Regions from separate parts of the Stenotrophomonas sp. YJH_SMC_120 genome, predicted to be linked through region 2. Evidence: riboswitches for the same ligand, from Rfam matches in the RefSeq annotation. Region 2 holds a riboswitch; the other holds the start of a gene.
The links. A riboswitch is a leader RNA that binds a small molecule or an ion and turns the genes downstream of it on or off. The one in region 2 is predicted to bind cobalamin.

Region 1: linked by a shared signal. The riboswitch ahead of AC5P60_RS13770 (epoxyqueuosine reductase QueH) and the one ahead of btuB (TonB-dependent vitamin B12 receptor) in region 2 are both predicted to bind cobalamin.

The regions. Positions count from the first base shown of each region.
Region 1 covers NZ_JCAFRY010000011.1:31,381-47,244, forward strand. The annotation lists gene purU (formyltetrahydrofolate deformylase) at 1-848, shown strand, start outside; gene pncA (bifunctional nicotinamidase/pyrazinamidase) at 1,135-1,761, opposite strand; gene AC5P60_RS13770 (epoxyqueuosine reductase QueH) at 1,817-2,503, opposite strand; cobalamin riboswitch at 2,665-2,894, opposite strand; gene AC5P60_RS13775 (nicotinate phosphoribosyltransferase) at 2,978-4,387, opposite strand; gene AC5P60_RS13780 (bifunctional nicotinamide-nucleotide adenylyltransferase/Nudix hydroxylase) at 4,452-5,501, opposite strand; gene AC5P60_RS13785 (patatin-like phospholipase family protein) at 5,695-7,587, shown strand; gene AC5P60_RS13790 (helix-turn-helix domain-containing protein) at 7,911-9,278, opposite strand; gene AC5P60_RS13795 (CoA-acylating methylmalonate-semialdehyde dehydrogenase) at 9,394-10,899, shown strand; gene AC5P60_RS13800 (acyl-CoA dehydrogenase family protein) at 10,914-12,080, shown strand; gene AC5P60_RS13805 (enoyl-CoA hydratase) at 12,077-12,874, shown strand; gene AC5P60_RS13810 (enoyl-CoA hydratase/isomerase family protein) at 12,871-14,046, shown strand; gene mmsB (3-hydroxyisobutyrate dehydrogenase) at 14,043-14,933, shown strand; gene AC5P60_RS13820 (organic hydroperoxide resistance protein) at 15,080-15,505, opposite strand; gene AC5P60_RS13825 (cation diffusion facilitator family transporter) at 15,617-15,864, opposite strand, start outside.
Region 2 covers NZ_JCAFRY010000006.1:56,234-72,097, forward strand. The annotation lists gene AC5P60_RS10085 (hypothetical protein) at 1-70, opposite strand, end outside; gene AC5P60_RS10090 (class I SAM-dependent methyltransferase) at 227-1,291, shown strand; gene AC5P60_RS10095 (pseudouridine synthase) at 1,288-1,989, shown strand; gene AC5P60_RS10100 (HAD family hydrolase) at 1,986-2,669, shown strand; gene fabB (beta-ketoacyl-ACP synthase I) at 2,785-3,993, opposite strand; gene fabA (3-hydroxyacyl-[acyl-carrier-protein] dehydratase FabA) at 3,993-4,508, opposite strand; gene dinB (DNA polymerase IV) at 4,699-5,793, shown strand; gene AC5P60_RS10120 (MBL fold metallo-hydrolase) at 6,238-7,149, opposite strand; gene AC5P60_RS10125 (NAD(P)-dependent oxidoreductase) at 7,288-7,926, opposite strand; gene AC5P60_RS10130 (LysR family transcriptional regulator) at 8,035-8,964, shown strand; gene AC5P60_RS10135 (class I SAM-dependent methyltransferase) at 8,961-9,752, shown strand; gene gph (phosphoglycolate phosphatase) at 9,818-10,474, shown strand; gene btuB (TonB-dependent vitamin B12 receptor) at 10,575-12,416, opposite strand; cobalamin riboswitch at 12,532-12,754, opposite strand; gene AC5P60_RS10150 (histidine phosphatase family protein) at 12,898-13,476, shown strand; gene AC5P60_RS10155 (TfoX/Sxy family protein) at 13,568-13,930, opposite strand; gene AC5P60_RS10160 (GAF domain-containing protein) at 13,927-14,409, opposite strand; gene bioD (dethiobiotin synthase) at 14,478-15,161, shown strand; gene AC5P60_RS10170 (aminotransferase-like domain-containing protein) at 15,237-15,864, opposite strand, start outside.

The sequences.
Region 1 (15,864 bases), on a different contig from region 2:
GCCCCGATTCCATTCTTACCCTGTCCTGCCCCGACCGCACCGGCATCGTCTACCGCGTGTCCGGCCTGCTGTTCGACCACGGCTGCAACATCCTCGACGCCCAGCAGTTCGGTGATGAGGAGAGTGGCCGCTTCTTCCTGCGCGTGCACTTCGACCGCGATGCCGGCCTGCCGCTGGAGACCGTGCACGCCGCCATGGCCACGCTTGCCGAAGGCTTCGGCATGGACTGGCAGCTGCACGATGGCCGACGCCGCGCGCGGCTGCTGGTGCTGGTCAGCAAACAGGGGCATTGCCTCAACGACCTGCTGTTCCGCGCCCACAGCGGCCAGCTGAAGGTGGACATCGCAGCAGTGGCGTCCAACCACGCCGACTTTGCGCCGCTGGCGGCGTCCTACCAGGTGCCGTTCCACCACCTGCCGGTGACCGCCGTTACACGCGCGGTGCAGGAGCAGCAGATCATCGACCTGGTCGAGCGCGAGCGCATCGACCTGGTGGTGCTGGCGCGCTACATGCAGATCCTGTCACCCACGCTGTGCCGCGCGCTGGCCGGCCGTGCGATCAACATCCACCACAGCTTCCTGCCCAGCTTCAAGGGCGCGCAGCCGTACCACCAGGCACACGCGCGTGGGGTCAAGATCATCGGCGCCACCGCGCACTACGTCACCGAGGACCTGGACGAAGGCCCGATCATCGAACAGGACGTGGCCCGCGTGGACCACGCGATGGCACCGCGTGAACTGGTGCGGCTGGGCAGCGATACCGAATCGCTGGTGCTGGCGCGCGCGGTTCGCCGCCATGTGGAGCACCGCATCCTGCTCAACGGGCATCGCACGGTGGTATTCCGGTAATCGCCCATCCCGCGTCCGCCGGGCATGGCCCGGCGCTACCACGGGTGCTATCCGGTAGTGCCGGGCTTTGGCGGGCCACTGCAGAGGTCCCGGGGCTGCCGGCCAGCGGCCGGCACTACCGAATCCTGATTTCATCCAATGAAAAGCCCCCGGTTCGGCCGTCCCGCGATCTATAGGGGGGCGTAGTTAGGGGGCTGGATGAATCGATTGTGTTGTTGTGGGCAGGAGCGCGCAAGCGGCATAGCGACGTGCGCGGTAGCGCCGGGCCATGCCCGGCGGTCACGCCTCAGACGATCGCGATCCCCGCCTTGCCCAGCGCCTCGCGCACCATCACGTCGTTGGCTTCGGTCACCGGCTTGGTCAGCTCCCACAGGAACTTCACCCGGAAGCCGGACTTCACCGCGTCCTGCGCGCTCCACAGCACGCAGTAGTCACGGGCCAGGCCGCATACGTGCACTTCGCGGATGCGGCGTTCATGCAGCCAGCCGGCCAGGCCGGTGGCCGGGCGCTCGCCCTCGGGGCCGTGGTTCTCGCGGAAGGCGCTGTACGAATCCACCTGTTGGCGCGTGCCCTTGCGCAGGATCAGGTCGGCCACGGTCCAGTCCACGCCCGGGTGCAGGGCGGCACCGGCGCTGCCCTGCACGCAGTGGTCCGGCCACAGGGTCTGCGGCTGCGCGTGCAGCAGGATGGTCTCGAACGGGCGTTGGCCGGGGTGCTGGCTGGCGAACGAGGCATGGTCGGCCGGGTGCCAGTCCTGTGTTGCCACCACGGTGCGGTAGCGGCGCTGCACCAGCAGATCGGCAATGGGTGCCACCAGCGCATCGCCCTGGTCGCAGGCCAGGGCGCCACCGGGCATGAAGTCCGGCTGCAGGTCGATCACCAGCAGGGCGACATCGGCGGGCAGGGCGGTCATGGCAGTTCCGGTACAACAGAAGGGGCGACCAGCGTGGCCGCCCCATGCCTGCACGTCAATCGTCCTGCGGCGTCCCAGCGTCCTGCCCGTAGTACAACAGGCCGATCTTGATCCGCTCGCGGCCATTCTCGCGGCGATGGCGGTTGGCATCGCGCAGCGAGTACACGCAGCCGCAGTATTCCTGCTGGTAGAACTGCTCGCGCTTGCTGATCTCGATCATGCGGCTGGCACCGCCGCCCTTGCGCCAGTTGTAGTCCCAGTACTGCAGGCCTTCATAGCGCGAGGCGGCGCGGATGCCGCAGTCGTTGATCTGCGCCATGTTCTTCCAGCGCGAGATGCCCAGCGAAGAACTGATGGTGTCGTAGCCGTGCTCGTGCGCGTACAGCGCAGTGCGCTCGAAGCGCATGTCGAAGCACATCGTGCAGCGGATGCCGCGTTCAGGCTCGTTTTCCATGCCGCGTGCACGGCTGAACCAGTTGTCGGTGTCGTAGTCGCAGTCGATGAAAGGAATGCCGTGCTGCTCGGCGAAGCGGATGTTCTCCTGCTTGCGCAGCTCGTACTCCTTCACCGGGTGGATGTTGGGGTTGTAGAAGAAGATCGCGTAGTCGATCCCGGAGGCGGTGATCGCCTCCATCACTTCGCCGGAACAGGGCGCGCAGCACGAATGCAGCAGCAGGCGCTTGCCGTCGGCGGGCAGGGTCAGGGTGGGGCGTTGGAGCTCGGTCATCGTCAGGTACCGCATGGACCGCCGGCAACGGCGGTAGCCCATGCATCAGCGCGTGGGTGAACGGGTCTGGCCGGATACCGTGAACAGGACGCGCGCGGCCACACCGCCTGCACGCGCAGGACGACGACGGCCCCGGCAACCTCCCCGCGGAGATTCCAGGTCGAGTCAGGGGACGGTCGTGTCCCCCGGCCGGGGCCGGTATTCGGGCTGATGGACTCGGGCCGCAGCCCACCTACTACCTGCCGCTTCCCAGGCGCGAGCCCAGTGCTGTTGGCAGGATTCGTTTCCATTCACCGCTGCGGGGCAGCTCCGGAATGGACGCGCGAGGCGCCTTCACCGGATTCCCGTTTAAATCCCTCCCCGCGCCGCAGCGATGGGAGGGATACCTTCGGCGTGTGCAAGGTGGACCTGTTGGTGGCGCCGGTCAAGAGCGCAGGGGGCAGAGCCCGCTGCGCTGCAACGGGATCCAACCCCGGTCGGGATGCACCTTCAATGCCCCACGGCCGCCCGCGTGCGGATGTCGTCCAGCCGCTGGTCGTGCAGCAGGCGGCCGTTCTCCCACACGGTCACCATTGCGTCCTCGAAGCCGTCCGGCAGGGTGTCGTCGCCATTGGCCGGCAGTGGCACCGTATGCAGGCTGCCATCGTCCAGGCGGCGCAGCAGGCGCATGCGGCCACGCTTGCTGGCCTTGCCGGCGTCGGTGACCGGATCCTTGTAGACGTCGATCCACTCACCCTCGACCCGTGCGGCCGAGCACTTCAGCGCGAACTTCTGCGTATCGCGGTCCAGCCGCTGCAGCAGTGCACCGCCCATGCCGAAGGCCACGTTGTCGACGGCGTAGCCGTCGTCGGTGATGCGCTGCAGGATCGCGCGGATGGTGTCCGGATTGATGCCATCGCCCTGGATCACCCGCACGTGGTTGAGCACGCGATAGCCCTTGCCGTTGAGGCTGTGGCCGAAGGCTTCATCCAGCCGGCGCAGGCTTTCGGCCACCACCTCCACCGGGTCACCCGAGTCGGGACGGATGACCAGGGTGGCGCCCGACGCGATCACGTCATCGCGCAGGGTGGTGCCCCAGTGTTCGCTGATCGCGCGGTAGATGTCATAGCTGTCCGACACCACCGCCACGATCGAACCGGGCTTGCCGAACTGGCGCAGCATGTTGCGATAGGCGTCCACCTCGCGTTCGCGGCCCCAACTGGTGATGGTGCTGTGCTCGGCGGCCGGAATCGAATAGCCGGCCATCGGCGCGTGGTAGTGCGCGCGTGCCAGGCACAGCGCCGACACGGTATCGGTGCCGAGGAAGTTGACCAGGTGCGCGGCACCGCCCAACGCGGCCGATTCCAGGCTCGATACACCGCGCGCGCCGAAGTCGTGCAGCTTGAACGGCAGCTGCCCTTGCGGGTCGTCGCTGGTCTGCTGCAGGAACGCGGCGATGGTCTGCCGTGCGTGCCAGCTGATGGTGGCCACGGTGACCGGATACCACACGCGCAGCAGCAGCGTTTCCAGATACGACGGCACCCAGAACGCAGCCGGATCGGTCGACTCGATGGTCATCAGTGCCTGGTGGGTGGGCACCACGCTGCCCTCGGGAACGGCGCGGATGCGCACCGGCAGGTGGCCGCCAAGCCGGTCGACGATATCGCGCCAGCCGGCCTCGTTGAACGGTTCGCCATGGGCGGCGAATACCGCAGCAGCGTCGTCGATGTCGGCGTGGGTGACCGGTCGTGCCAGCGCGTCCTTGAGGATCGCCTGCAGGCCGAAGAACACCGTGCGATCGTGCAGGCCGCCACGTGATTCGACGTAGAAGAACGTGGCATCGGTACCCGGCGGGTACTGCAGCCAATGGCTGGCCTTGTAGCTGTCGGTGTTGAGGAGAAGATTATCGAGGTAGTGCATGACGGAAGCTCCTTCGCGTCGAGTGACACCAGCGGTCTGTCCGCCAGTGGGGGGGCCGGGCCTGTCAGCCGCGGCCGAGGAAATACTCCAGGATGTGCAGGTGGTCTTCGAACAGCTGCGGGCCCATGTCCAGGGCTTCACTCACCGGTATCCAGCGCGCCTTGTCTGCGTCGTCGCCGCCGCGCACCGGCGGCAGTTCACCGGCCGGGAATTCGAAGTGGAAACCGTGGGTGATGGTGCGGCCGCGCTGGCTGCGGTCGGGGTGGTCGAAGACCTGCTGGCCCTTCAGCGAACCCTTCAGCACCGGCAGCGGAATCTTCAGCCGGGTTTCCTCGCGCAGTTCGCGCAGGCAGCTGTCGAGCAGGCTCTGTTCCTGGCCGACGAAGCCGCCGGGCAGCGCCCACAGCCCCTTGCCGGGTTCCGAGCGGCGACGCACCAGCAGCACGTGGCCTGAATGCACCACCACCGCATCGGTGGTGACGAAGGTGGGCGCGTAGGGCGCATCCTTCCAGGCGGCCTTGTACTGTTCGATGAAGCGGTACTCGGCGACCAGCTGGCCATAGGCAGGCGCGCTTTTGCGGAACGCTTCAAGCATGTCGTACACCGGCGCCGGCACATTGCCACGCAGCATCAGCAGCGCGCCGTGGAAGTCGACGTCGCCGGCTTCGAACAGGTAGCGCCGCAGCTCGGTGGCCGACAGGGTGGCGGTATGCTGCACGTCCACCAGCGGCCACTGCGGGAACTCGCGCAGGTAGTAGCTGGACGCGTCCTTGTCCATGCCGATCAGGCCCACCTTCGCATCGGCGGCGGCGCCGTCGTTGCGCAGGGCTTCAGCCACCTGGCGCTGCACGTTGGCGATCCACTGCGCTTCGTTGTACAGGTGGTCACGCAGCGGGCGGATCAGCAGACGGTCGGTGTGGCCATCGAGGGCGGCCTGGATCATCACGGCGCGTTCGGCCACGGTCCAGGGATTGCGCAGGCTGCGGGGGGTATCGGCAGAGCCGACCAGGAAGATCAGCTTGCGGGCCCGGCTCAGGGCCAGGCGGGCAACGGCGGCGTGGCCGTTGTGGAAGGGCTCGAATCGCCCGATGAAGACGAGATAGTCGAATTCCATGAGAATCCCTCATGTCGTTGTGGCAGCCGCGGGTCTGTCCCTTGGCTTGCTGCAGATGCTACGCCGATGGCGGGGCGGGTCAAGCCTGCAGCCGTGCTTTCTGCTGAACGGCGCATTGCGTGCGCGGACTGCGCCGTTGTTCTCAGGCCCTGAGAAGCCCCTGCGCCATACTGGCACCCACGCGGCGGACGGCATGCTCGGGGGCAAGACAGTGGCGGACAAGTACTGCGATCTGGTCATGAAAGGCGGCATCACCAGCGGCATCGTGTACCCCAATGCGGTACTGGCGCTGGCGCGCGAGTATCGCTTCAAGAGCATCGGCGGCACTTCGGCCGGCGCCATCGCCGCCGCCGTGGCGGCTGCGGCGGCCTGCGGTGATCGTCGCCAGCAGGCCGGCGAGCACCTGCCCGGCGATGCAGGCTATGGCGGGTTGTCGGCGGTGTCGGCGCAGCTGTCGCGGCGCGGCTTCATCTACAGCCTGTTCCAGCCCGCACGCGGCGCACGCGCGGCCTATCGCCTGCTGGTGGTGCTGACCGGCAATGCCAGCCTGCCGCACAAGCTGCTGTGCCTGGCCGTTGCCGTGTTCGAGATCGCGCCGCTGGAAGTGCTGGTGTCGCTGGCGCTGCTGCTCGGCCTGGGCTGGTGGGGCGGTGGTTGGAGCGGGGTGGCGGCCACGCTGCTGCCGTCGCTGCTGTGCGCGTACGGTGCGGGTGTGGCCGGTGCCGCGCTTCGTGTGGCACGCGTGGCGCGACGCAATCTGCTGGGCCTGTGCAGCGGCCTCGGCCGCGATGCACGCACGCCGGCACTGACCGAGTGGCTGCACGAATGCCTGCAGCAGTTGTCCGGCAAGCCGCTGGATGCACCGCTCACCTTCGCCGACCTGCACGATGCGCCGCGCTATGCCGGCGAGCCGGACAGCCCGCATGCGATCAGCCTGCAGATGATCACCACCTGCGTGTCGCACAACGAGCCGCGCACGCTGCCGCTGGGCGGCGCGCAGTTCTGGTTCCTGCGCGAGGAATTCGAGCAGCTGTTCCCGGCCAGCGTGGTGCAGTGGCTGGTGACGCAGGCCGGCCCGCCGCTGGAGGTGGAAGGGCGGCAGTACTACCACCTGCCGCCGGGCCCGAAGCTGCCGGTGCTGGTGGCCACGCGCATGAGCCTGAGCTTCCCGCTGCTGATCAGCGCGGTGCCGCTGCATGAACCCTCACGCCGCGAACGACGCTGCGAGCCGACCGCGCCGGCGGCCGACCCCGAGCACAACGTGGCCGACAGCATGGAAGGGCTGACCAGCGCCGGGCAGGCTTGCGGCCCGGTGATCACCGCCTTCCGCATCTGCTGGTTCTCCGATGGTGGCATCAGCAGCAATTTCCCGATCCATCTGTTCGATGCCGCGTTGCCGCGCTGGCCGACCTTCGCCATCAATCTGGTCTACCCGCAGCACGCCGAAGAGGTGAACCACGGCAGCAGTGGCCGTCAGTCGCTGGAGCACGCGGTGTTCCTGCCCACCGAGAACCGACACGGCTGGCAGCGCACCTACCAGTCGATCGCCACACCGCTGGCGGCCGCCGAGCTGGGCCGCTTCCTGTTCGCGGTGGTGGCGACCATGCAGAACTGGCGCGATCTGCTGCAGGCGCGCGCGCCGGGCTACCGCGACCGCATCGTGCACGTCAGCCTGCAGGGCGACGAAGGCGGCATGAACCTGGACATGCCGCAGGAGGTGCTGACCCGCATCGCCGACAAGGGCAGCCTGGCCGGTGCGCGCTTCTGTTCGTTCTCGTTCGAGAACCACTACTGGATCCGCTGGCGCAACCTGGCCTCGGCCTACCAGCGCTACACGGTGGAAGTGGCACGCACCGATGATCCGGCGCAGCAGGTACTGGCCTACCGCGCGGCGTACGCGATGCTTGCCCGCGGGGAACCGGCACCGCCGTCGTACAAGCTGGGCTCGGAAGACAAGCGGCTGGCCTCGCAGCAGCTGTGGGGGTTGATGGTCGAGCAGGGACGTACCTGGGAAGACCTCGGCCCGGACCTTACCGACGGCGCACCGCGTCCGCTGCCGCAGATGAAGGTGACGCCGATCTACTGAGCCGGTAGTAGATCCACGCCATGCGTGGATGCATTTCGCGCAGGGCCAGAGCGTGCCGACCAACGGTCGGCACCCACCATCAGCATCAGCATCACCATCAGCATCAGGTTCCAGCACCAGGAGGAAACTGTCGAAGGCGGGCTGGTGTCGGATTGCGGGGTGTCCGCGGCATGGATGCCGGGGGGCACTTCAGGGACGGGTTCACGGCGTCCCCGCAATCCGACACCGCCCCGCCATCCCACGGAAAGCCCGCTGTTGCTTTTGAGGTTGCCGGCCAGCGGCCGGCACTACCGCAGGTGCAGGGCGCAGCCCTGCAGAACCCCCTACCGCCCCGGCAACTGCGCGAACGCGCGCTGCATGCAGTCCTCGCGCGGGCACACCCGGCAACCCGGCCCGATCGACACCGAGTTCCCCGGGCTCTGTACATCCAGCCCCAGCGAATACACCAGGCGTTCGGCATGCTGCAGGTCGCAGCCCAACGCCACCGCGAACGTCTTGCGTGGCTGGCCATGGCCCACCGGCCCGCTGCTGACCTGCCGCGCCAGCCAGAAGTGGCGCCGCCCATCGGGCATGCGCGCGGTCTGGGTGAGGATGCGGCCGGGCTGGTTGAACGCCTCGTAGACGATCCACAGCGGGCACGACCCTCCCACCTGCGAGAAGTGGAAATCGGTGGCCGAATGGCGTTTGGACACGTTGCCGGCACGGTCCACGCGGATGAAGAAGAACGGCAGCCCGGGCGCACTGCGCCGTGCCAGCGTGCTCAGCCGATGACAGACCGCTTCAAAGCCGACGCCGAACTGGTGCGCCAGCAGCTCGATGTCGTAACTGCTGGCCTCGGCCGCACGCAGGAAACGCATGTACGGCATCACCAACGCACCGGCGAAGTAATTCGACAAGCCAATCCGCGCCTGCGCGATGCGTGCCTCATCGGTAAAGCCAGCGCGCGCCACTACCGCATCGATCTGCGGCAGGTAGCCGTGAAGGGCCAGCTCGGCCGCCATCTGGAACGCCTGCTGGCCGGGCTCCAGGTAATCGGGCAGCCACAGCCGCCGCGCATCGGCATCGTATTGCCGTTTCTCGCGCCCGGCCTGCAGTGCGGCCACTTCCACCAGCACGCCATGGCGGTCGGCCAGCAGCTGGCGCAGCCGCGGTGCCACATGCCCGGGCGACAGCCCCCATTCGGCGAACAGCTGCTCGGCCAGCTCGTCCAGTTCGGGGATGTGGTTGTGCATGCGGTTGAAGAACTCGCGCACCTGGTCACCGGCGGGCAGGGTGCTGCCGGCACCGGGCTCGCCCAGCTGGAACTCCAGCGCGGCGGCATGCTCGCGCAGCGCCAGGTGGCGGCGGTGCAGGTCCAGCAGTGCGCGGCTGACCTGCGGCAGGTTGCCGGCCAGGGCGCGCAGCTCGGTCGCGCTCACTTCGGCCAAGCCGAGGTCGCGCAGGGTCTCGCCCAGGGCTTCCTGCAGGGCAGCGGGCTCATCTTCGTCGAACAGTGAGGAAACATCGCCCAATACCTCGCCCAGCTTCTTCTGCACGGCCGGGGTGAGTGGGCGTTTGTTGCGCTCGATCTGGTTCAGGTAACTGGCCGACAGGCCCAAGGCGCGGGCCAGGTCCACTTGGCTGTAGCCGCGTTGCTCGCGCAGCCGTAGCAAGCGCAGGCCAAGCTGCCGCTGGGTGGCTGAATAATTCACAGAATTAACATGAATCGTCTGGCGTGTTGGCCAGATTAAGCGGATTCAGCCCGGAAATCGAGACGGGTGATGTGAATAATGCCAAGCATCTTTCGCACCCCGTGGGATTGTCGTCATGACTGTTGCAGCGCCCCGTATCCGCATGCTGATCGATGGCCAGTTCGTTGAATCGGCCACCTCCCACTGGCAGGACGTGATCAATCCGGCCACCCAGGACGTGCTGGCCAAAGTGCCGTTCGCCACCACCGGCGAAGTGGACGCCGCCGTCGCCGCCGCCAAGGAAGCCTTCAAGACCTGGCGCAAGACCCCGATCGGCACCCGCGCGCGCATCTTCCTGAAGTACCAGCAGCTGATCCGCGAGAACATGAGCGAGCTGGCCCACATCCTCACCGCCGAACAGGGCAAGACCCTGCCAGACGCCGAAGGCGATGTGTTCCGTGGCCTGGAAGTGGTCGAGCACGCCGCCGCCATCGGCAACCTGCAGCTGGGCGAGCTGGCCAACAACGTGGCCAATGGCGTGGACACCTACACGATCATGCAGCCACTGGGCGTGTGCGCTGGCATCACCCCGTTCAACTTCCCGGCGATGATCCCGCTGTGGATGTTCCCGATGGCGATTGCAACGGGCAACACCTTCATCCTCAAGCCGTCCGAGCAGGACCCGATGGTCACCATGCGCCTGGTCGAGCTTGCCCTGGAAGCCGGCATTCCGAAGGGCGTGCTGAACGTCGTCCACGGCGGCGAGGAAGTGGTCAACGCGATCTGCGACCACCCGGACATCAAGGCCGTGTCGTTCGTCGGCTCCACCCGCGTCGGTACCCACGTCTACAACCGCGCCTCGCTGGCCGGCAAGCGCGTGCAGTGCATGATGGGCGCCAAGAACCACGCCGTGGTGCTGCCGGACGCCAACAAGGAACAGACCCTCAACGCGATGGTCGGTGCCGCCTTCGGTGCCGCGGGCCAGCGCTGCATGGCCGCCTCCACCCTGGTGCTGGTCGGTGAGGCGCGCAACTGGGTGCAGGACCTGGTCGAAAAGGCCAAGACGTTGAAGGTCAGCGCCGGCACCGTGTCCGGCACCGACGTCGGCCCGGTCATTTCCTGCAGCGCCCGTGAGCGCGTGGAAGGCCTGATCGCCTCGGGCGTGGAGCAGGGCGCCAAGCTGGTACTCGACGGCCGCAAGCCGCAGGTCGATGGTTTCGAGAAGGGCAACTTCGTCGGCCCGACCATCTTTGCCGGTGTCACCACCGACATGCGCATCTACCAGGAAGAAATCTTCGGGCCGGTGCTGGTCATCCTCGAAGCGGAAACGCTGGAAGACGCCATCGCGATGGTCAACAGCAACCCGAATGGCAACGGCACCGCACTGTTCACCCAGTCCGGCGCGGCCGCGCGCAAGTTCCAGGAAGACATCGACGTCGGCCAGGTCGGCATCAACGTGCCGATCCCGGTGCCGGTGCCGCTGTTCTCGTTCACCGGTTCGCGCGCCTCCAAGCTGGGTGACCTGGGCCCGTATGGCAAGCAGGTGGTGCTGTTCTACACCCAGACCAAGACGGTCACCGCGCGCTGGTTCGATGACGAGACGCTGAGCCACGGCGTCAACACCACGATCAGCCTGAAGTAACGGCAGGAGCAGCCATGAGCCACTCGATGACGACGGAACTGGAAGAAGCGCAGCAGGCGTACCGCGAGGCGGCGCGCGACTTCGCACAGGCCGAACTGGCGCCGCACGCCGCGCGATGGGATGCGGAGGGCATCTTTCCGCGCGAGGCGATCGCCAAGGCCGGTGAACTGGGCTTCTGCGGCCTGTACATGGACCCGGAAGTGGGCGGCAGCGGCCTGAGCCGACTGGACGCCGCCGTCGTCATCGAGGAGCTCGCCAACGTCGATCCGTCGACCGCGGCGTACATCAGCATCCACAACATGGCCTCGTGGATGGTGTCCAAGTGGGGCCAGCCGGCCCTGCGCGATGCGTGGGGCGCCGATCTGTCCTCGGGCAGCAAGCTGGCCTCGTACTGCCTGACCGAACCGGGTGCGGGTTCCGATGCGGCGTCGCTGAAGACCACCGCCGTGCGCGATGGCGACTTCTATGTGCTGAATGGCTCCAAGGCCTTCATTTCCGGCGCCGGTGCCACCGAGCTGCTGGTGGTGATGGCGCGCACCGGTGGCCCCGGTGCCGGGGGTGTCAGCGCGATTGCGGTGCCGTCGGACCTGCCGGGCATCAGCTTCGGCCGCAAGGAAGAGAAGATGGGCTGGAACAGCCAGCCCACCCGTGGCATCACCTTCGAAAACGTCCGCGTGCCGGTCAGCCACCTTCTGGGAGAGGAAGGCGGCGGATTCAAGCTGGCGATGAAGGGTCTGGACGGCGGCCGCATCAACATCGCCGCCTGCTCGCTGGGTGCCGCGCAGGGTGCGCTGGATGCCGCACGCCGCTACATGGGCGAGCGCCGCCAGTTCGGCAAGGCGCTGGCCGAGTTCCAGGCGCTGCAGTTCAAGCTGGCCGACATGGTCACCCAGCTGGTCGCCGCCCGGCAGATGGTGCACACCGCCGCGCGCAAGCTCGATGCCGGTGCCAGCGACGCCAACGTGTGGTGCGCGATGGCCAAGCGCTTCGCCACCGATGCCGGCTTCAACGTCTGCAACGAAGCGCTGCAGATCCACGGTGGCTACGGCTACATCCGCGAATACCCGATCGAGCGCCTGCTGCGTGACTGCCGCGTGCACCAGATCCTGGAAGGCACCAACGAGATCATGCGGGTGATCGTTGCCCGTCACCTGCTCAACACCGAAGAGGAACTGCGATGAAGGATTGGCGTACCCAGGAGCACGTGGGCCTGAAGGTGGAGGTGGATGGCCACACCGCCGTGGTCACCCTGAACAACCCGCCGGCGCACACCTGGACCGTGCACAGCCTGTCGGCGCTGCGCGACCTGGTGGGCGCGCTCAACGCAGACCGCGACATCTACGCGCTGGTGATCACCGGTGACGGCGAGAAGTTCTTCTCCGCCGGTGCGGACCTCAACCAGTTCGCCTCCGGCGACAAGGCCGCTGCACGCGAGGCCGCGCGCCGCTTCGGTGAAGCCTTCGAAGCGCTGTCCGGTTTCCGTGGCGTGTCGATCGCCGCGATCAACGGCTACGCCATGGGCGGTGGCCTGGAATGCGCGCTGGCCTGCGACCTGCGCATCATCGAAGACCACGCCCAGGTCGCGCTGCCGGAGGCCACCGTCGGCCTGCTGCCGTGTGCTGGCGGCACCCAGAACCTGCCGCGCCTGGTCGGCGAGGGCTGGGCCAAGCGCATGATCCTGCTGGGCGAGCGCATCAATGCCGAGACCGCACTGCGCATTGGCCTGGCCGAAGAAAAGGTCGGCAAGGGCGAAGCCAAGGCACTGGCCCTGGAATGGGCGAAGAAGGCCGGCAAGCAGAGCCCGACCAGCATCGCCGCCTGCAAGACCCTGGTGCAGTCCACCCGCACCGGCACCCACGCCTCGGCGCTGGTGGCCGAGCGTGAAGCCTTCGTCGACCTGTTCGACACCGCCGACCAGGTCGAGGGCGTGACCGCCTTCCTGGAAAAGCGCACCGCGCAGTGGAAGAACGCATGAGCACCGACACCGTTGCCGACGACGCACCGGTGCTGTTCGAGGAGCGCGTGGCCGGCAACGGCGCGCGCATCGGCATCGCCACGCTCAACGCGCCGCGCACGCTCAATGGTTTCTCGCTGCCGATGGCGCACCTGCTGCTGAAGCAGCTGAAGGCCTGGGCCGATGACGACGGCATCGCCATGGTGGTGCTGCGGGGCGCCGGTGAGAAGGCGTTCTGCGCCGGCGGCGACCTGCACAGCCTGTACAAGAGCATGGTCGCCTTCCGCGAGGCCGGCTGCAGCGACATCCGCGAGAACGACTACGCCGCCGAGTTCTTCGACGTCGAATACCGCGTCGATCATCTCATCCACACCTACGCCAAGCCGATCCTGTGCTGGGGCCATGGCATCGTGATGGGCGGCGGCATCGGCCTGATGTCCGGCGCCAGCCACCGCGTGGTCAGCGAGCGCTCCAAGCTGGCCTTCCCGGAAATCACCGTCGGCCTGTTCCCCGATGTCGGTGGCAGCTGGCTGCTGCCGCGCGTACCGGGCAAGGGCGGCTTGTTCCTGGCGCTGACCGGCGCACTGCTCAACCCGGGCGATGCCATCTACGCCGGCCTGGCCGACGTGCACGTGGCCGAAGAGCGCCGCAGTGCAGTGTTCGATGCGCTGCTGCAGGTGGCCTGGTCCAGTGATTCCGCACACAACCACGAACGCCTGACCCATCTGCTGCAGTCGCATGCCAGCGATGCCGCCACCGGCCCGCTGCTGGCCAATGCCGCGCAGGTCGAGGCGCTGTGCGAGGGCGATGACCTGCCCGCGATCATCGAGCGCATCAGCAAGCTGCAGACCGACGATGCCTGGCTGCAGGCGGCACAGAAGACCCTGGCTGCCGGCGCACCGGGTTCGGCACGCTTGGCGTACGAACTGCAGCGCCGCAGTACCGGCCAGGACCTGGCCGCGGTCTATCGCCTGGAGTACATCGTCGCCCTGCACTGCGCCGCCCACGGTGATTTCGCCGAAGGCATCCGCGCGCTGCTGATCGACAAGGACCGCAATCCGCAGTGGAACCCGGCCACCCTGGCCGAGGCCACCGGCGCGTGGGCCGACACCTTCTTCGCTTCCCCCTGGGCCGCTGCCGCGCATCCGCTGGCCGACCTGGGCACTCCCCTTGTTGAAAGGAGCCTTGCATGAGCCGCATTGCATTCATCGGGTTGGGCAACATGGGTGGCCCGATGGCCGCCAATCTGGTCAAGAACGGCCACAGCGTGCGCGTGTTCGATCTGGTCCCGGCCGCGGTGCAGGCCGCCGTTGACGCCGGTGCCAGTGCTGCGTCGTCGGCGCGCGACACCCTGGCCGATGCCGAGGTGGTGATCTCGATGCTGCCGGCCAGCCGCCACGTCGAAGGCGTGTATCTGGGCGACGACGGCATTCTCGCCGCGATTCCGGCCGGCGCACTGGTCATCGACTGCAGCACGATCGCCCCGGCCAGCGCGCGCAAGGTTTCGGAAGCGGCCGCCGCACGTGGCCTGCAGATGATCGACGCGCCGGTGTCCGGCGGTACGGCCGGTGCCCAGGCCGGCACCCTGACCTTCATCGTCGGTGGCGAGGAGGACGCGCTGGAACGCGCGCGCCCGGTGCTGCAGGCGATGGGCAAGAACATCTTCCATGTCGGCGCCAGCGGCGCCGGCCAGGTCGCCAAGCTGTGCAACAACATGGCGCTGGGCGTGATCATGGCGGTGACCGGTGAAGCCATCGCGCTGGGCGTGGCGCACGGCCTGGACCCGAAGGTGCTGTCGCAGATGATGGCGGTCAGCACCGGCCGCAGCTGGGCCACCGAAGTGTGCAACCCGTGGCCGGGCGTGCTGGAAAACGCGCCTGCGTCGCGCGGCTACAGCGGCGGTTTCGGCAGCGATCTGATGCTGAAGGACATGGGCCTGGCGGTGGAAGCGGCGATGAGTGTCGGTGCCTCGATTCCGCTGGGCGAAGTGGCCCGCAACCTGTACTCGATGAACCACCAGGCCGGCCGCGGCAAGCTGGATTTCTCCAGCGTCGTGCAGCTCATCACCAGCGAGAAATGACCTGGTAGTGCCGGCCGCTGGCCGGCAACCTCATGCCCCTGTGGGACAACGAAGGTGGGATGGGCGGATGTTCGGTTTCGACCGGCATCCGCCCATTTTTTTGCTCTTTACGTTGGTAGTGCCGGCCGCTGGCCGGCAGCACCCCATCAGGCCACGATCAGCGTCACGTCGATGTTGCCGCGGGTGGCATTCGAGTACGGGCACACGATGTGCGCCTTCTGCACCAGCTCTTCGACCTGCTCGCGCGGCACGCCCGGCACGTTGATGGTCAGCTCGGCTTCGATGCCGAAGCCGGTCGGGATCTGGCCGATGCCGACCTTGCCAGTGACGGTGGTGTCGGCCGGCAGCGCGACCTTGGCCTGGCCGGCCACGAACTTCAGCGCGCCCAGGAAGCAGGCCGAGTAGCCGGCGGCGAACAGCTGTTCCGGGTTGGTGCCCGGGCCGCCGGCGCCGCCCAGTTCGCGCGGGGTCGACAGCTGGATGTCCAGCACGTTGTCGGAGGAGACGGAACGGCCTTCACGGCCGCCGGTGGAGGTGGCCTGGGCGGTGTACAGAACCTTTTCGATGGACATCGGGATGCTCCTGGTCGGTGGGTGGATGTTGCGTTGGAGCCTACTTTGCCCGGTTTCCGCGTACGTTGGGTTGCAGGGCGTACGAAAAACTTGATCGATCGTCCTGTCGGCCTAGATCGTCCACTCGCGGTCGGTGGTGAACATGATGGTCAGCCAGCGGTCCGGCGAGGCCTCGCCCAGCGCGTCGCCGATCTCGTCGCGCAGCTGGTCCCATTCCACCAGCGGCCGCGGCGGGTCGTTTTCCGGCACCACGAAGAACAGCTCGATCTGCTCGCCTCGCCCCACCTGCGCCACGTAGCTGCGGTGCTCGACGAAGCCATGCTTGGCCACGATCGCGCGTGCCACGGCATCCACGTGCG
Region 2 (15,864 bases):
CGGGCGGATGGCTGCCTTCCAGGTCCATTTCACTGTTGTCGACCACGCCACCGACGAACAAGGCTCGCATGCAGGTTCTCCTGGGTTTCCGGGGGAGCCTCTACCCTGAACGTTCCAATGTTGCTGGCAGATCAAGGCCCCGTTCGGGTTTCGCAAAGCGGCTGCCGGGGCCGGCCCGGTCAAGCCGGTACAATGGACGGCCCTCACGCTTGAAGTACCCGCGCCGATGGCCTCCAGCGACGACGCCCCCCTGCAGACCCTGTTCCTGCCGTTCTCCCAAGGCGCCCTGCGCTGGCCGGAAGGCCCCGTGGCTTTCCTGCGGGCCCGCGACGGCTGGCCGCTGCGCGAAGTGGCCGGCAACCGCGAGGTGCATTGCGAGCAGAGCTTCGCCCCGTTCGCGCAGCCGCTGCAGCAGGCCGCTGGCTGGACCGTCAGCGGCCAGCTGGATGATGTGGCCGGCAAGGGCCGCTACCCGCTGGTGCTGGTGCTGCCGCCGCGCCAGCGTGAAGAAGCCCGCGCGCTGTTCGCCCGCGCGCTGGCGCTGGTCGCCGACGGCGGCCGCATCGTTGCCTGCCAGTCCAACAACGAAGGCGCACGCTCGGGCGAGGGTGACCTCAAGCAGCTGACCGGCCTCGGCGGCAGCCTGACCAAGAATCACTGCCGCGTGTACTGGACCGCGCCGATGCAGGGCCAGCACGACGCCGACCTGGCCAAGCGCTGGTCGGCGCTGGATGCAGTGCGCCCGATTGTCGGGGGCCGTTTCCTCAGCCGCCCGGGCGTGTTCGCCTGGGATCGCATCGACCCGGCGTCGGCGCTGTTGGCCGAACACCTGCCGGCCGACCTGGCCGGGCGTGCCGCCGACCTCGGCGCGGGCTACGGCTACCTGTCGCGCGAGCTGCTGGAACGCTGCCCGAAGATCACCGCGCTGGACCTGTACGAAGCCGAGCAGCGCGCGCTGGCACTGGCCGAACTCAATCTGGCGCCGCCGCCGCGCCCGCTGCCGCTGCGCTTCCTGTGGCAGGACGTCACCGCCGGCATCGAACCGGGCTACGACGTCATCATCAGCAACCCGCCGTTCCACACGCCGTCGCGCGCCGATCGCCCGGACATCGGCCAGCGCTTCATCGCCGTGGCCGCGCAGGCGCTGCGCCCGGGCGGACGCCTGTACGTGGTGGCCAACCGCCACCTGCCGTACGAGTACACGCTCAACGAGAGCTTTGGCGCGGTGCGCGTGATCGCCGAGCGTGATGGCTTCAAGCTGGTGGAAGCGGTGAAGGGGAAGGGCAAGTGAAGCTGGTCAAGCTCATCGCCAACCTGGGCTATGGCAGCCGCAAGCAGGTGCAGTGGATGTTCCGCGAAGGCCGCGTCACCGACGCCGATGGCGAGGTGCTGTATGCCGACGACCAGGTGCCGCATGAGGCGATCCGTGTCGACGGCGAGCCGCTGGACCCGCCGGTGGGCCTGTCGATCGCGCTGCACAAGCCGGCCGGCTACACCTGCTCGACCAAGGACACCGGCCGCCTGATCTACGATCTGCTGCCGCCGCGCTTCCGCGATCGCGATCCGGTGCTGTCCACGGTGGGCCGCCTCGACCGCGAGACCAGTGGCCTGCTGCTGCTGACCGACGATGGCGGCCTGCTGCACCGGATCATCTCGCCGAAGTCGAAGCTGCCGAAAGTCTATGAGGTCGAGTTGAGCGACGACCTGCGCGGCGACGAGGTCGCGTTGTTCGCCAGCGGTACGCTGATGCTGGAGTCCGAGAAGACGCCCCTGCTGCCGGCTGAACTGGAAGTGCTGGATGCGCGCCACGCGCGCCTGGTGCTGCACGAAGGCCGCTACCATCAGGTACGCCGCATGTTCGCCGCCACCGGCAACCACGTGCAGGCCCTGCACCGCAGCCGCGTCGGCGGGCTGGACCTGCAGGGGCTGGACGAAGGGCAATGGCGGCAGCTCACCTCCACCGACCTGGATACGCTGTTCGCTCCATGACCACCATCGCTGCGCTGCCGTTCCTCCCCGACGCCGTCATCTTCGACATGGACGGCCTGATGATCGACAGCGAGCGGGTCTCGCTGGCCTGTTGGAGCGAGGCCGCCGACGAATTCGGACTGGGCCTGGACGAGGCCGTGTTCCTGCGCATGGTCGGCCTCGGTGACCGCGACACGCACGCGCTGCTGCGTGCGCAGGGGATCGAGGACAGCGTGATCGAGGCGGTGGCTGCACGCTGCCATGAGCTGTACGAAGCACGCACCCAGACCGGCCTGCCGCTGCGGCCGGGCATCCTGGAGCTGCTGGAGCTGTTGAAGGCGCACGCGGTACCGCGTGCGGTGGCAACCACCACGCGGCAGCCGCGGGCCAACCGCAAGCTGACGGCCGCTGGCCTGCTGCCGTACTTCGATGCGGTGATCACCAGTGGCGACGTGGCGCGGCCGAAGCCGGCGCCGGATATCTACCTGCTGGCCGCGCAGCGGCTGGGCCAGGCGCCGGAACGCTGCCTGGCGCTGGAAGACTCACCGGCCGGTACGCGAGCGGCGCTGGCGGCCGGCATGACCGTGATCCAGGTGCCTGACCTGGTGCATCCTGACGAAGAACTGCGCGCACTGGGCCACCGCATCGTCGGCTCGCTGGTGGACGCGCACGCGCTCCTGCTGCCGTTGTTGCCGAGGTAACCGGTAGGTGCCGACCGTTGGTCGGCAGACCCCAATGCCCCGGTGGGTGCCAACCTTGGTCGGCACTCTTTACTGCCCTGGTGGGTGCCGACCGTTGGTCGGCACACCTGTCCCATCACACCCGCCCGAACACAAGCGCGGCGTTGGTGCCACCGAAGCCGAAGCTGTTGGACATCACCGTATCCAGCTGCTGCTCGCGGCTTTCGCGCAGGATCGGGAAGCTCTCCACCTTCGGGTCCAGCTCGCCGATGTTGGCCGAACCGGCAACGAAGCCATCGCGCATCATCAGCAGGCAATAGATCGCCTCGTGCACGCTCGCCGCACCGAGCGAATGGCCGGACAGCGCCTTGGTCGAGGACAGCGGCGGCACCGCATCGCCGAACACTTCGCGGATCGCATTGAGCTCGGTGACGTCGCCCAGCGGCGTGGAGGTGCCGTGGGTGTTGAGGTAGTCCAGCGGGCGATCGACGCCCTGCAGCGCCATCTTCATGCAGCGCACCGCGCCTTCGCCGGACGGAGCGACCATGTCGGCGCCGTCGGAGGTCACGCCATAGCCGATCAGTTCGGCGTGGATGTGCGCGCCGCGCGCAACGGCGTGGTCGTAGTCCTCCAGCACCAGCATGCCGCCACCACCGGCGATGACGAAGCCGTCGCGGTCCTTGTCGTACGGACGCGAGGCGCTGGCCGGGGTTTCGTTGAAGCTGGTCGACAGCGCGCCCATCGCATCGAACATCACGCTCATCGACCAGTGCAGGTCTTCACCGCCACCGGCGAACATGATGTCCTGCGCGCCATGGCGGATCATGTCCGCGGCCGCGCCGATACAGTGCGCCGAGGTCGCGCAGGCGGCCGACAGCGAATAGCTGACGCCCTTGATCTGGTAGGCCGTGGCCAGGCAGGCCGAGACCGTCGAGCACATCGTGCGCGGCACCATGTACGGGCCGACCTTGCGCACACCACGTTCGCGCAGCAGGTCGACCGCGCCGATCTGCCATTCGCTGGAGCCGCCACCGGAACCGGCGATCAGGCCGGTGCGCAGGCTGCTGACTTGCTCGGCGCTGAGCCCGGCATCGGCGATGGCATCGCGCATGGCCAGATAGGCGAAGGCCGCTGCATCGCTCATGAAGCGCTTCTGCTTGCGGTCGATCAGCGCCTCCAGATCGAGGTCGACACGACCGCCGACCTGGCTGCGCAGGCCCGCTTCGGCGTGGTCGGCCAGGGCGGTGATGCCCGAGCGCCCTTCGCGCAGCGCGGCCGAAACGGTATCCAGATCATTGCCGAGGCAGGACGTGATGCCCATGCCGGTGATGACGACGCGACGCATCAGAAGCTCCCGGTTTCGGTGAACAGGCCGACGCGCAGGTCGCGCGCGCTGTAGATTTCGCGGTCATCCACGTACATGCGGGCGTCCGACTGGGCCATCACCAGCTTGCGGTTGATGACGCGGCTGATGTCGATCTCGTAACGCACGAGCTTGGCTTCCGGCAGCACCTGGCCGGTGAACTTCACTTCGCCACAGCCCAGCGCGCGGCCCTTGCCGGGGGCGCCCAGCCAGGTCAGGAAGAAGCCGGTCAGCTGCCACATGGCGTCCAGGCCCAGGCAGCCGGGCATCACCGGGTCGCCAATGAAATGGCAGCCGAAGAACCACAGGTCCGGGCGGATATCCAGTTCGGCGCGTACCATGCCTTTGCCATGCGGTCCGCCGTCCTCGCGGATGTCGGTGATGCGGTCGAACATCAGCATCGGGTCGTTGGGCAGACGGCCGGCAGCGGTGCCGAACAGTTCACCGCGTGCGCTGGCCAGCAGCTGTTCGCGGTTGAACGCGTGGAGACGGGTCATGAAGCACAATCCTGGAAGCGAAGAACAGGGAAACAAGCGCCCGAGAATGCCCGTGGAAACTGCGCCGATCAAACATTTCAACCGTACGCAACCGTAGTGTTTTCAAGGGAATACGCGCATCCTGTTGATGTGCAACGACCATACTTCGGCGTGTGGCCCACCCGGCCCGGCCCCGCCTTTCCCAGCTGACATGACCCGACTGCGCAAGATCATCCACGTTGACATGGACGCGTTCTACGCGTCGGTGGAGCAGCGCGACGATCCGTCACTGCGTGGCAAGCCAGTGGTCGTGGCATGGCGTGGTGCCCGCTCGGTCGTATGCGCGGCGTCCTACGAGGCGCGCGTGTTCGGCGTGCGTTCGGCGATGCCCGCCGTGCGTGCCGAGCGCCTGTGCCCGGACGCGATCTTCGTGCCACCGGACTTCGCGCGTTACAAGGCGGTGTCACAGCAGGTACGCGCGATCTTCCTGCGCCATACCGACCTGGTCGAGCCGCTGTCGCTGGACGAGGCCTACCTGGACGTGACCGAGCCGAAGAGTGGCATCGAACTGGCCACCGACATCGCCCGCACCATCCGCGCGCAGATCCGCGAGGAAACGAACCTGACTGCTTCAGCCGGGATCGCGCCGAACAAGTTCCTGGCCAAGATCGCCTCGGACTGGCGCAAGCCCGACGGCCAGTTCGTGATTCCGCCGCAGCGCGTGGATGCGTTCCTGGCGCCGCTGCCGGTGAACCGCGTGCCCGGCGTCGGCAAGGTCATGGAAGGCAAGCTGGCCGCGCGCGGCATCGTCACCTGCGGCGACCTGCGGCAGTGGGCCTTGATCGATCTGGAAGAGGCATTCGGCAGCTTCGGCCGCAGCCTGTACAACCGCGCACGTGGCATCGACGAGCGGCCGGTGGAACCGGACCAGCAGGTGCAGTCGATCTCCTCGGAGGACACCTTCGCCGAAGACCTGCTGCTGGAAGACCTGACCGAGGCGATCGTGCAGCTGGCAGGGAAGACCTGGAACGCCACGCGCAAGACCGAGCGCATCGGCCACACCGTGGTGCTGAAACTGAAGACCGCGCAGTTCCGCATCCTCACCCGCAGCTTCACCCCGGAGCGCCCGCCGGAATCGATGGAAGAGCTGCGTGACATCGCCCTGTCGCTGCGCGCCCGCGTCGACCTGCCGGCGGAGACCCGTTACCGCCTGGTCGGCGTCGGCCTTGGTGGCTTCCGCGAAAAGGAGGCGGTGGTGCAGGGGGAACTGTTCGAGCACGACATGATCAATCCCACAGATACCTAATCATCAAACAGTGGGGTCAGAGCCCGTTGCGCAGCAACGGGATCCGACCCCGTGCGCAGACATGCCACCCAGGCAGATCGCGGAGAACTGTCGAAGGCGGGGTGGGTCCGGTTGCGGGGGCGTGAGCCGCATGGGCCCGAGGCATGCCTCGGGCGGGTTGGGCAGGACGCCCAACCCCGGTCTTGCCGTGTGCGCAGGACAGCGCACACGAGCAAGCCGCGATCGAGCTTACATGGGTGAGGGCGCTTTGCTTGCGAAGCACTGCTTCGCAAGCGCCCGAACGCACAGCCGCCAGCGGCTGGGCCGGGCCCCGGAGGGGGACTTGCAGCGTCCCCCGCAACCGGACCCACCTCGCCATCCCACGGATAGCCAGCTGTTGCTGTTGCTGTTGCTGTTGCCTCTGCGGGTGCAGGGCGCAGCCCTGCAAAAAGAAAACTCCCTACCTCACGGCCACTGCATCTCGCCCTTGGCCACCTTCGCACTCAGTTCCAGCGACGCCACGCCCGCCAGCTTCGGATAGCGCGCCTGCATCGCCTTCATCAGCGCCGCACTGTCCTTGGCCTTTGCCGTCTCGGCATCGAACGCGCGGATGTAGTCCGCCGTGAACACCAGCGCACTGGCATCCAGTGCGGCACCCGGCGCGTAATGCCCCGGCACCACCACCTTCGGCTTCAGCGCCTGCAACCGCTGCAGGGTCTGCAGCCAGTCGGCATGCGACTTCGGCGTCTGCGTGTCGGCCATCCACACGTGTTCACCGGCCACAACCGGAATGCCGCCGACGATCGCGCGCAGCGACGGCACCCACAACACCGTGCGATCAGGGGTTGGGCCGTCCAGGCCGATCAGCGGCAGGCGCTGGCCTTCCAGCTGCAGGGCGTCGCCGTCCAGCACCTGCGGCACCACGATGCGCGCCGGCACGTCTGCGCCCATCTTCGGCCCCCAGTAGGCCAGCTTGCCGGCCTGGCTCTGCTGGATATGGGCAACGGTCTGCGCGGTGGCGACGATGCGTGCCTGCGGGAACGCGTCCTGCAGGGTAGCCAGGCCGAAGTAATAGTCCGGATCACCGTGGCTGATGTAGATCGTTGTCAGCTGCTTGCCGCTGGCGCGGATCAGCTCGACCAGCTTGCGCGCGTCGCTGGCGCCGAACTGCGCATCGACCAGGATCGCGTCATGGCGGCCTTCGATCAGCACCGAAGACACCGAGAACATCGCCTGCGGTCCCGGATGGAAGGTCTGCAGGTGCAGCTGGGATCTGGTCGCCGTGGCCGGCGTCGGCGTGGCCGAAGCGGCCATCAGCGGAGCACTGGCGAAGGCGGCGGCCAGCGCGAGGGGAAGCAGCAGGGCAGCGGTGCGCATGGGAAATTCCTTGTGTCGAATGGGGAGCCGAACGTGGGCTATGCCGGGCGTCCTTGCCCGGGCCTCTGCGGGCCGTCGCAAGCGACGTTGGCAACGGCTCCTGCCGTTGCCTTCGGCTCTACAGGGCACGCGCGTCGATCAGTACGCCGCGGTGATGATCTGCTTCGGGTACTGGTGCGCTTCCAGCTCGGCGACGAACGCGGCGCCGTAGTCGGCATAGCTGATGCGGCTGTGGCCGCTGGCATCAGCGAGGAAGGCCTTGGGCTGCACGCGGTACTGGCCGCGCTCTTCACCCGGGCCGATTTCGGCGGCCGGCGAGAAGAAGGTCCAGTCCAGGTCGTCCAGCGCCTGCAGGCGATTGAAGGCTTCACGATGGGCCAGCGCGTACGGCTTGTAGGCCTCCGGGAAGTTGGGGGTATCGACCAGCTGCACGCCCGGCGCGACTTCCAGGCTGCCGGCGCCACCGACCACCACCAGGCGCGGTACACCGGCCTTGCGCGCGGCGGCGGCCAGCTGCGCGGCCACTTCGCCGACGCGGCCGATGTCATCGCCCGAACGCGGGCCATAGGCGCTGGCCAGCACGTCGTGGCCGGCGATGGCGGCGACCAGGGCATCCTGGTCATCCAGCGAGGCGATCACCGGATGGGCACCGGCCAGTTCGGCCGGAAGATCCTGCGCGCTGCGCACGATGACGGTGAGTTCGTGGCCGTTGGCCAGCGCGTGGCGGGCGATCTGGCGGCCGATGTTGCCGGTGGAACCAACGAGGGCGATCTTCATGGCAGGACTCCGTGGGGCGGTGTGGGGTGGGAATGGGGCCACTCTAGGCCGCTGCAGTCGCTCGAAAAACAGCGTATAACGCGCTTGTTTGTTGCATGGATCGAGCATATGGACCGACTGACCGCCATGACCGTATTCGTCGAGGTGGCCGAGCGCGGCAGCCTCACCGCCGCCGCCGAGGTGCTGGACATGTCGCGGGCGATGGTCAGCCGCTACCTGGCCGAGGTCGAGGCTTGGCTGGGCGCGCGCCTGCTGCACCGGACCACGCGCCGGGTCAGCCTGACCGGCCCCGGCGAGGCGGCGCTGGCGCGCTTCCGGCAGATGCTGGCCATCGGCGAGGAACTGCAGGGTGAGCTGGCCAGCGACGATCCCGAACCGCATGGCACGCTGCGGGTGACCGCCAGCGTGTCGTTCGGGCAGAGCCACCTGGCGCGTGCGGTGGCCGGTTTCGTCGCACGCCATCCGGCGGCGCGCATCGAACTGCTGCTGGTCGACCGCATGGTGAACCTGGTGGAAGAGCGGGTGGACCTTGCCGTGCGCATCGCCCGCCAGATCGATCCCAGCCTGATCGCACGACGGCTGGCCACCTGCCGCTCGGTGCTGTGCGCGACGCCGTCGTACCTGCACGCGCGCGGTACGCCTACCGCCCCGGAACACCTGGCCGGGCACAACTGCCTGACCCATCACTACGTGGGCAAGAGCCTGTGGCAGCTGCACCGCGATGGCCGTTCGCTGTCGGTGGCTGTGGGCGGCAACATCAGCGCCAACGAAGCGTCGCTGTTGCTGGAAGCGGTGCGTGCGGGCGCCGGCATCGCGATGCTGCCGACCTACCAGGTGGCGCCACTGCTGCGCAGTGGCGAGCTGATCGAGTTGTTGCCCGAGTTCAGTCTGGACGAACTCGGCATTCATGCCGTGTACGCATCACGGCGCCAGCAGCCCGCTATCATGCGGCGATTCCTGGACTTCCTGGCCGAGTGTTTCGCCAGCCCGGCCTTCCAGGATCTGGATTGGCGCCCACCGGGCAAGGAGAACACATGAACCACGGACAGGCCTTGATCGACCACAACCGTGCTGCCTGGGACCGCCAGGCCAGCGAAGTGCGCGAATGGTCGCGCCCGGTGGAAAGCTCAACGATTGCCGCCGCGCGCGATGGCCGCTGGCAGGTGCACCTGACCCCGCGCGCGCTGCCGCTGGACTGGCTGGGGGATGTGCGCGGCCGCCGCATCCTCTGCCTGGCCTCGGGCGGTGGCCAGCAGGCCCCGGTGCTGGCGGCGGCCGGGGCGGAGGTGACCGTGTTCGATCTGTCCGATGGCCAGCTCGAGCAGGATCGTCAGGTGGCGGCGCGTGATGGCCTGCAACTGCGCACGGTGCAGGGCGACATGCGCGATCTGCACGCCTTCGCCAACGACAGCTTCGATGTGGTGTTCCACCCGATATCCAACCTGTACGTGCCCGACGTCCGGCCGGTGTGGACCGAATGCCGCCGCGTGCTGGCGCGCGATGGCATGCTGATGGCCAGCTTCTACAACCCGGTGCTGTTCGTCGGTGCACGCGATCCGCAGCTGGATGCACAGGGCCTGATCCGGCCGCAGTACGCCATTCCCTATTCGGATCTGGAAGACCTGCCACCGGCCGAGCGCGAGGCGAAACTGGCGCGGGGCGATGCGCTGACCTTCGGCCACAGCCTGACCGAACTGATCGGTGGCCAGCTCGATGCCGGCTTCGTCATCGATCGCTTCATGGAAGACTGGCAGCCGCAGCCGCGCTTCCTGATCGACCGCTATCTGCCCACCTTCCTGGCTACCCGCGCGCGCCGGATCGGTTGAGGCGGATCGGTGCAAAAACCAGCGGCGTACAATGGACGGTCCCACGTCGCACAGGTGCCGTTCCCTTGTCGTATCCCTATCCGCTGGTCGTGTTCGACCTCGATGGCACGCTGGTCGACAGCGCTGCCGATATTGCCGAAGCGCTGAACCGCACGCTGGAGGACATCGGCGTGGCGCGTGTGCCGGAAGCCACCGTGCTGGGCTGGATCGGTGACGGTGTGCGTCGTCTGGTCGAGCAGGCGGTGCAGGCCGCCGGCCGCGAGGTGGACCTGGCCGAGGTGATGCCGGTGTTCATGGTGCACTACCGTGAGTGCCTGCTGCGCAGCCCGCGACTGTTCGACGGCGTGGGCGAAGCGCTGGCGCAACTGCGTGCGCGCAACGTGCCGCTGGCGATCTGCACCAACAAGCCCGAAGCACTGGTGCCGCCGCTGCTGCAGCACCTGGGTATCGGTGATGCATTCGCGCTGGTACTGGGGGGGGATTCGCTGCCGCAGCGCAAGCCCAGTGGCGAGCCACTGCGGCACATCGCCGCGCACTTCGGGCTGCCGGTGGAGTCCTGCCTGATGGTGGGTGATTCGTTGACCGACTACCGCGCCGCCGAAGAGGCCGGCATGCCGATCGCGCTGGTGCGCTACGGCTATCCGCGCGGCCTGGACCTGGCCACCGCGCATGCGGTGGCGGTGATCGACGACCTGCGTGAACTGCCGGGGTTGCGGGGCTGAAGCAGAGGGGTAGTGCCGGCCGCTGGCCGGCAACCCGGAATGCGTTGCCGAAGGTCATGATGTTGCCGGCCAGTGGCCGGCACTACCATGAACGTTGCGCTCACTTCGGCTGGTAACGCACGCTCAACTGGTACTCGCGGCCGGGCTGGTTGAACCATGCCACCGTTTCGTAGCGACGGTCGAAGACGTTGGCGGCGCGTGCCAGCAGCGACCACGATGGCGTCAGTGCGTACTCGGCGCGCAGGTCCAGCGTGCCGTAACCTCCCACCTTCACCGTGTTGGCGGCATCGTCGTAGCGCTTGCCGGCACCCTGCACGGTCAGGCCTGCGCGGAAATCGCCGAAGCGACGGTCGATGTCCAGGCGCGCGGTCTGCTGCGCGCGGCGTGGCAGCCAGTTGTCGAACTGGGTGCTGCCGCCGGTGCGGTTGCGCGGGTCGGTGTAGCTCAGCTGCGCGTTGATGTCGAAGCCGGCCAGCAGCACGCCACCGGTCAGCTCGGCACCGCGGATGCGGGCCTTCTCCACCTGCTGCATCTTGAAGGTTGCCGCATCGTAGGTGATCAGGTCATCGATGCGGGTTTCATACACGTCCAGGCCCCAGTGCCAGCCCTGGCCCTGCTGCGAAACGCCGAGGTTGGCGCTCTTGGACTTCTCCGGCTTCAACGTCGGCACGCCGCTCCACGGGTCGTACAGATCGCTGAAGGTCGGTGCCTTGAACGCCGTGCCATAGCTGGCGTTGAGGCGCAGGCCGTGGCCCAGCTCCATCGCCCAGCCAACGCTGCCGGTGGCGTGGTTGCCGAACTGCTGGTTGTCGTCGTTGCGTGCGCTGGCCTGCAGCTGGTGGCGGCCGAAGCGGCCCTGGTACTGCACGAACACGCCGGTGTTGCGGCGGCTGTCGACCAGGTAACCCGCGCTGCTGCCATCCAGGTTGTCTTCGCTCCAGTCAACGCCTGCGCTCAGCAGCTGGCCCTCGGCCACGCCGAAATCGCCCTGCAGGGAGGCGCTGTCGCGGTGGGTCTGTGCGCTGCCACGTGCACCGAAGTCGCCGAAGTTGTCCGACTCGTTGTCACTGCGGCCGACGTTGGCGGTGAATGCCAGGCGCTCGGACGGGGTGTAGCGCACCTTGCCGGCCAGCACCTGCTGGCGGGTTTCCGAATAGTTGTAGTAACCGTCGTAATGGTTCCTGCCGTCGGCGCGCAGGGCGCTGCCTTCCACGTTCCACTGCTCGTTGAAGGTGTAGCCACCGCGCAGGCTCTTGGACAGGTTGCGGTAGCCGTCGCGGTCGGGCTCGTCGGCGAAGCAGCCGGCGAACAGCGTGGCCGAGCCGCGGCAGGCATCGATGCCATCGGAATGCTGGTAGGCGATATCCGCACCGAACCAGCCGCGTTCGGTACCGCCGCCAATGCCACCGCTTGCTTCACGCAGGCCGTTGCTGCCACCGCCAAGCTGGAAGTGCGGAGCGAAATCGCCCTGGTTGCGGCGGGTGAAGATCTGGATCACGCCACCGATGGCGTCGGCGCCGTACAGGCTCGACTGCGGGCCGCGCACGATTTCCACGCGCTCGATCTGCGCCAGCGGCAGGTCCTGGTACATGGCCAGGCCGAGGTCGGCGCTGTTGATGCGCACGCCGTCCACCAGCACTACGGTGTGGCCGGAATTGGTACCGCGCAGGAACAGCGAGCTCTGCTTGCCGAGGCCGCCGGCATTGGCCAGGTTGATGCCGGCGCGACCGCGCAGCAGTTCCTGCAGCGAGGTGGCCTGGCTGGATTCGATCTGGGCGCGGTCGATCACCTGCGCCGGCGCGATGCTGTCCTGCAGGGCGATCGGGGTGCGGGTGGCAGTGACCAGGATCTGGTCGAGCGCGGTGGTGTCATTGGCGGCCTGGGCCAGCGCGGGCAGGGCGGCCAGCACGGCCAGGGACAGCATTCGGGACTGCAGCTTCATGGGGGACTCCGGGTGCCACGCACGCCCGCGTGGCGAAGGGGAGGAGCCGCGAAGGCAGGCGTGCGCCGATGCCGCAGCGCACGCCACGGTCATCCAGCGCCATGCCCACCGCATCGCGACCTGAGGCTTCCGGGCCGGTCTCCGGGCTTGCCGCCGGGTGGCGCGAGGCCACCGTCCAGGCGCCTTCCCATGCCTGCGGCACAGTGGCGGTGTTGCCTGGAACTGACGTGCTTACCGTTGCGGGGGCAGCGCCGGCCTGGCGTGGAATCACGCGTCACCGGCTTCCCGTTTCAACCTGCCGGCCATGGCCGCAGGTCACCTGGAAGTGGGCGCAGTCTACGGCATCGCAGGCCGTCCCGTTGCGTCGCGCCTGCGCGACTGCCTTTGCTGTGCCTTTAGAATGGTTGCTCGATCCCGTGGTGCCGTTGCCGATGTCCGCCCGTTTTCCGCTGTACCTGCGTCGCCCGTCCGGGACGCGCGCATGATCCTCGACCTGGTCCGCCATGCCGGCAATGGCCGTGATGAGTTCCTTGATGGCCGCAGCGACCCACCGCAGCTGGCCGGCCTGCCACAGGAGCTGGTCGAGGCCTACGCCGGGCAACGCTGGGAGCGGGTGATCAGTTCACCGCGGTTGCGCGCGCTGCATACGGCGATGGCCCTGGCCACGCCGCGTGGGCTGGACGTGGAAGCGGACGAGGAATGGGAAGAACTGGACTTCGGCGATTGGGACGGGCGGTCGCTGTTCGACCTGCCGGAGGATGCACTGGCGGCCTTCCATGCCGACCCGCACGCGTTCCCGCCGCCCAATGGCGAGAGCTGGGGCCACTTCGAGCGGCGCATCGCGCGCGCGCTGGATCGCCTGCTCGATGATGACGATCCGGTGCCGACGCTGGTGGTCAGCCATGGCGGCCCGTTGCGCATGGTGCTGTCGCAGGTCTGCGGCCTGCCGATGTCGCTGTGCTGGGCGCTGCGCATCGACCACGGCACGCGCCTGCGGGTGTGGCTGGAGCGCGGCGAGATCGGGCTGGTGGGTGAGTTGCTGGAGCTGCAGCAGCCCTGAGCGCACTCGCCGGGCATGGCCCGGCGCTACCGATCCCGCATCACACTGGTAATGCCGGCCGCTGGCCGGCATCCCCAGGAACGCGGAGGCCTCAATCCTCGTCCGCGCCCTCGGCCACGCTGTCTTCAGCGTCATCGTCGGCATCGAAGCGCTGCTCATGCACCGGGCCCGATGCCGGGCCGGCTGCCTTCAGCGGATGCGCAGCGATGCGTGCTTCGTAATCCTGCACCAGTGCTTCACGCTGTGGCTCGCTCAGCTCCTGCCAATGGCAGTCCAGCAACGCGCCTTCCAGCGAGTACAGCAGGTTCAGGCTGGGCTTGAAGCCGGCGCGCTTGACCTTGACGAAGGCGCCGACGGCTCCGATCGCGACCAGGTCGTCGCGGCTGCGCAGGCCGACCTGGCGCAGCCACGCCGCACTTTTCGGGCCGATGTTGCGCAGCTTCGGTGCGCTCATCCCAGCGCCTCAACGAACACGCGGGCGATGGCTTCCAGGCCAGCCTGGTCGTCGGCATCGAAGCGGCCGACCTTCGGGCTGTCGATGTCGAACACGCCGATCAGTTCATCGCCGCGCAGCAGCGGCACTACCAGTTCCGAGCGCGAGGCCGAATCGCAGGCGATGTGGCCGGGGAAGGCGTCGACGTCCTCTACGCGCTGGGTCACGCGCTGGCTGGCGGCGGCACCGCACACGCCCTTGTCCAGCGGGATGCGCACGCAGGCCGGCAGGCCCTGGAACGGGCCGACCACCAGTTCCTTGCCGTCGTACAGGTAGAAGCCCACCCAGTTCAGGTCGGGCAGGGCGTGGTAGACCAGGGCCGAGAGGTTGGCCGCGTTGGCGATGCGGTCGGACTCGGCGTAGACCAGGCCACGGGCCTGTTCCAGCAGCTGGGCGTATTGTTCCGGCTTGCTGCCGGTGAGCGAGGCATTGGCGAACATGCCAGCAGTCTAGCAAGCGTGCCGGGCCAGCGATAATGCACACACTGTTGCCCTGTTGGAGCCCGTCGATGCCGTTGCCCGCCACGCTGCCGCCCGCCCTGTTCGTCACCGGCACCGATACCGAGATCGGCAAGACCGCGGCCAGCACCGCGCTGCTGCACACACTGCGCCGGCGCGGCCTGCGTGCGGTGGGCATGAAGCCGGTGGCCAGCGGCAGCGAAGACCTGGGCCAGGGCCTGCGCAACGAAGACGCATTGGCGCTGCAGGCGGCCAGCTGGCCGGTACCGGACTATGCCGATCTGAACCCATATGCGTTGCGCCAGCCGCTGGCACCGGAGCTGGCCGCTGCCGCGGACGGCGTGCAGGTGGAGCTGGCGCCGATCATGGCAGCGTTCGAGCGGCTGCGCGCGCAGGCCGATGTCGTGGTGGTCGAGGGGGTTGGCGGTTGGCTGGCACCAGTCTCGGCCACGCTCGACCAGCTCGACCTGGTGCGCGCATTGCGGTTGCCGGTGTTGCTGGTGGTGGGCATGCGGCTGGGCTGCGTCAACCACGCGCGACTGACCGCGCAGTCGTTGCAGGCCAGCGGCGTGGAGTGCCTGGGCTGGATCGGCAACCACATCGACCCGGCGATGCAGCGCCAGGATGAGAACATCGCAACGCTGCAGCAGCGCCTGCCGATGCCGTGCTGGGGGCGGCTGCCACATCTGCCGGGAGCGGATGGCGAAGCGTTGAGCGCGCATCTGCTCGATTGACTTGGGGTAGTGCCGGCCGCTGGCCGGCAACCTCGATGTATCCACCTGCGTGCAGTTGCCGGCCAGCGGCCGGCACTACCGTGCTGCGGCCGCCAGCTCCCGCGCGATCGCACCCAACCGCTCCACCGCGCCGATGAAGCGTGCATCCAGCGTCTGGCAGCACGACAGCCGCAGGCAATGGCGATACCGCGCGCCGCGTGAATACACCTGGCCGGGCATGAACACGATGTCCTCCTGCAGTGCACGCTCGAACAGCTCGCGCGTGTCCACGCCCGGCAGTTCCAGCCACAGCAGGAAGCCACCCTGCGGTTCGGTGGCGCGGGTGCCGGCCGGGAAGTGTTCGGCCACCAGCTGGCGCAGCCGTCCGACCTGTTCGCGGTACAGCCGGCGCATGCGATGCAGATGGTGCTCGTAGCTGCCCGCTTCCAGATAGGCCGCCACCGCGTCGCCCAGCAGCTGCGGCTCGCCGCCGGTGGACTGGAATTTCAGCAGCGCGATGCGCTCGGCGAAGCGGCCGCCATCGAGCCAGCCGATGCGGTAATCCGGCGCCAGCGTCTTGGAAAAGCCGCCGACCACCATCACCCAGCCATCGCGATCGAAGGCCTTCAGGAGCGGTGCCGGCGGTTCGCAGAACTGCAGTTCTGCATACACCGCATCTTCGATCAGCGGCAGCTGGCGTGCGTTGACCAGTTCGGCCAGGCGT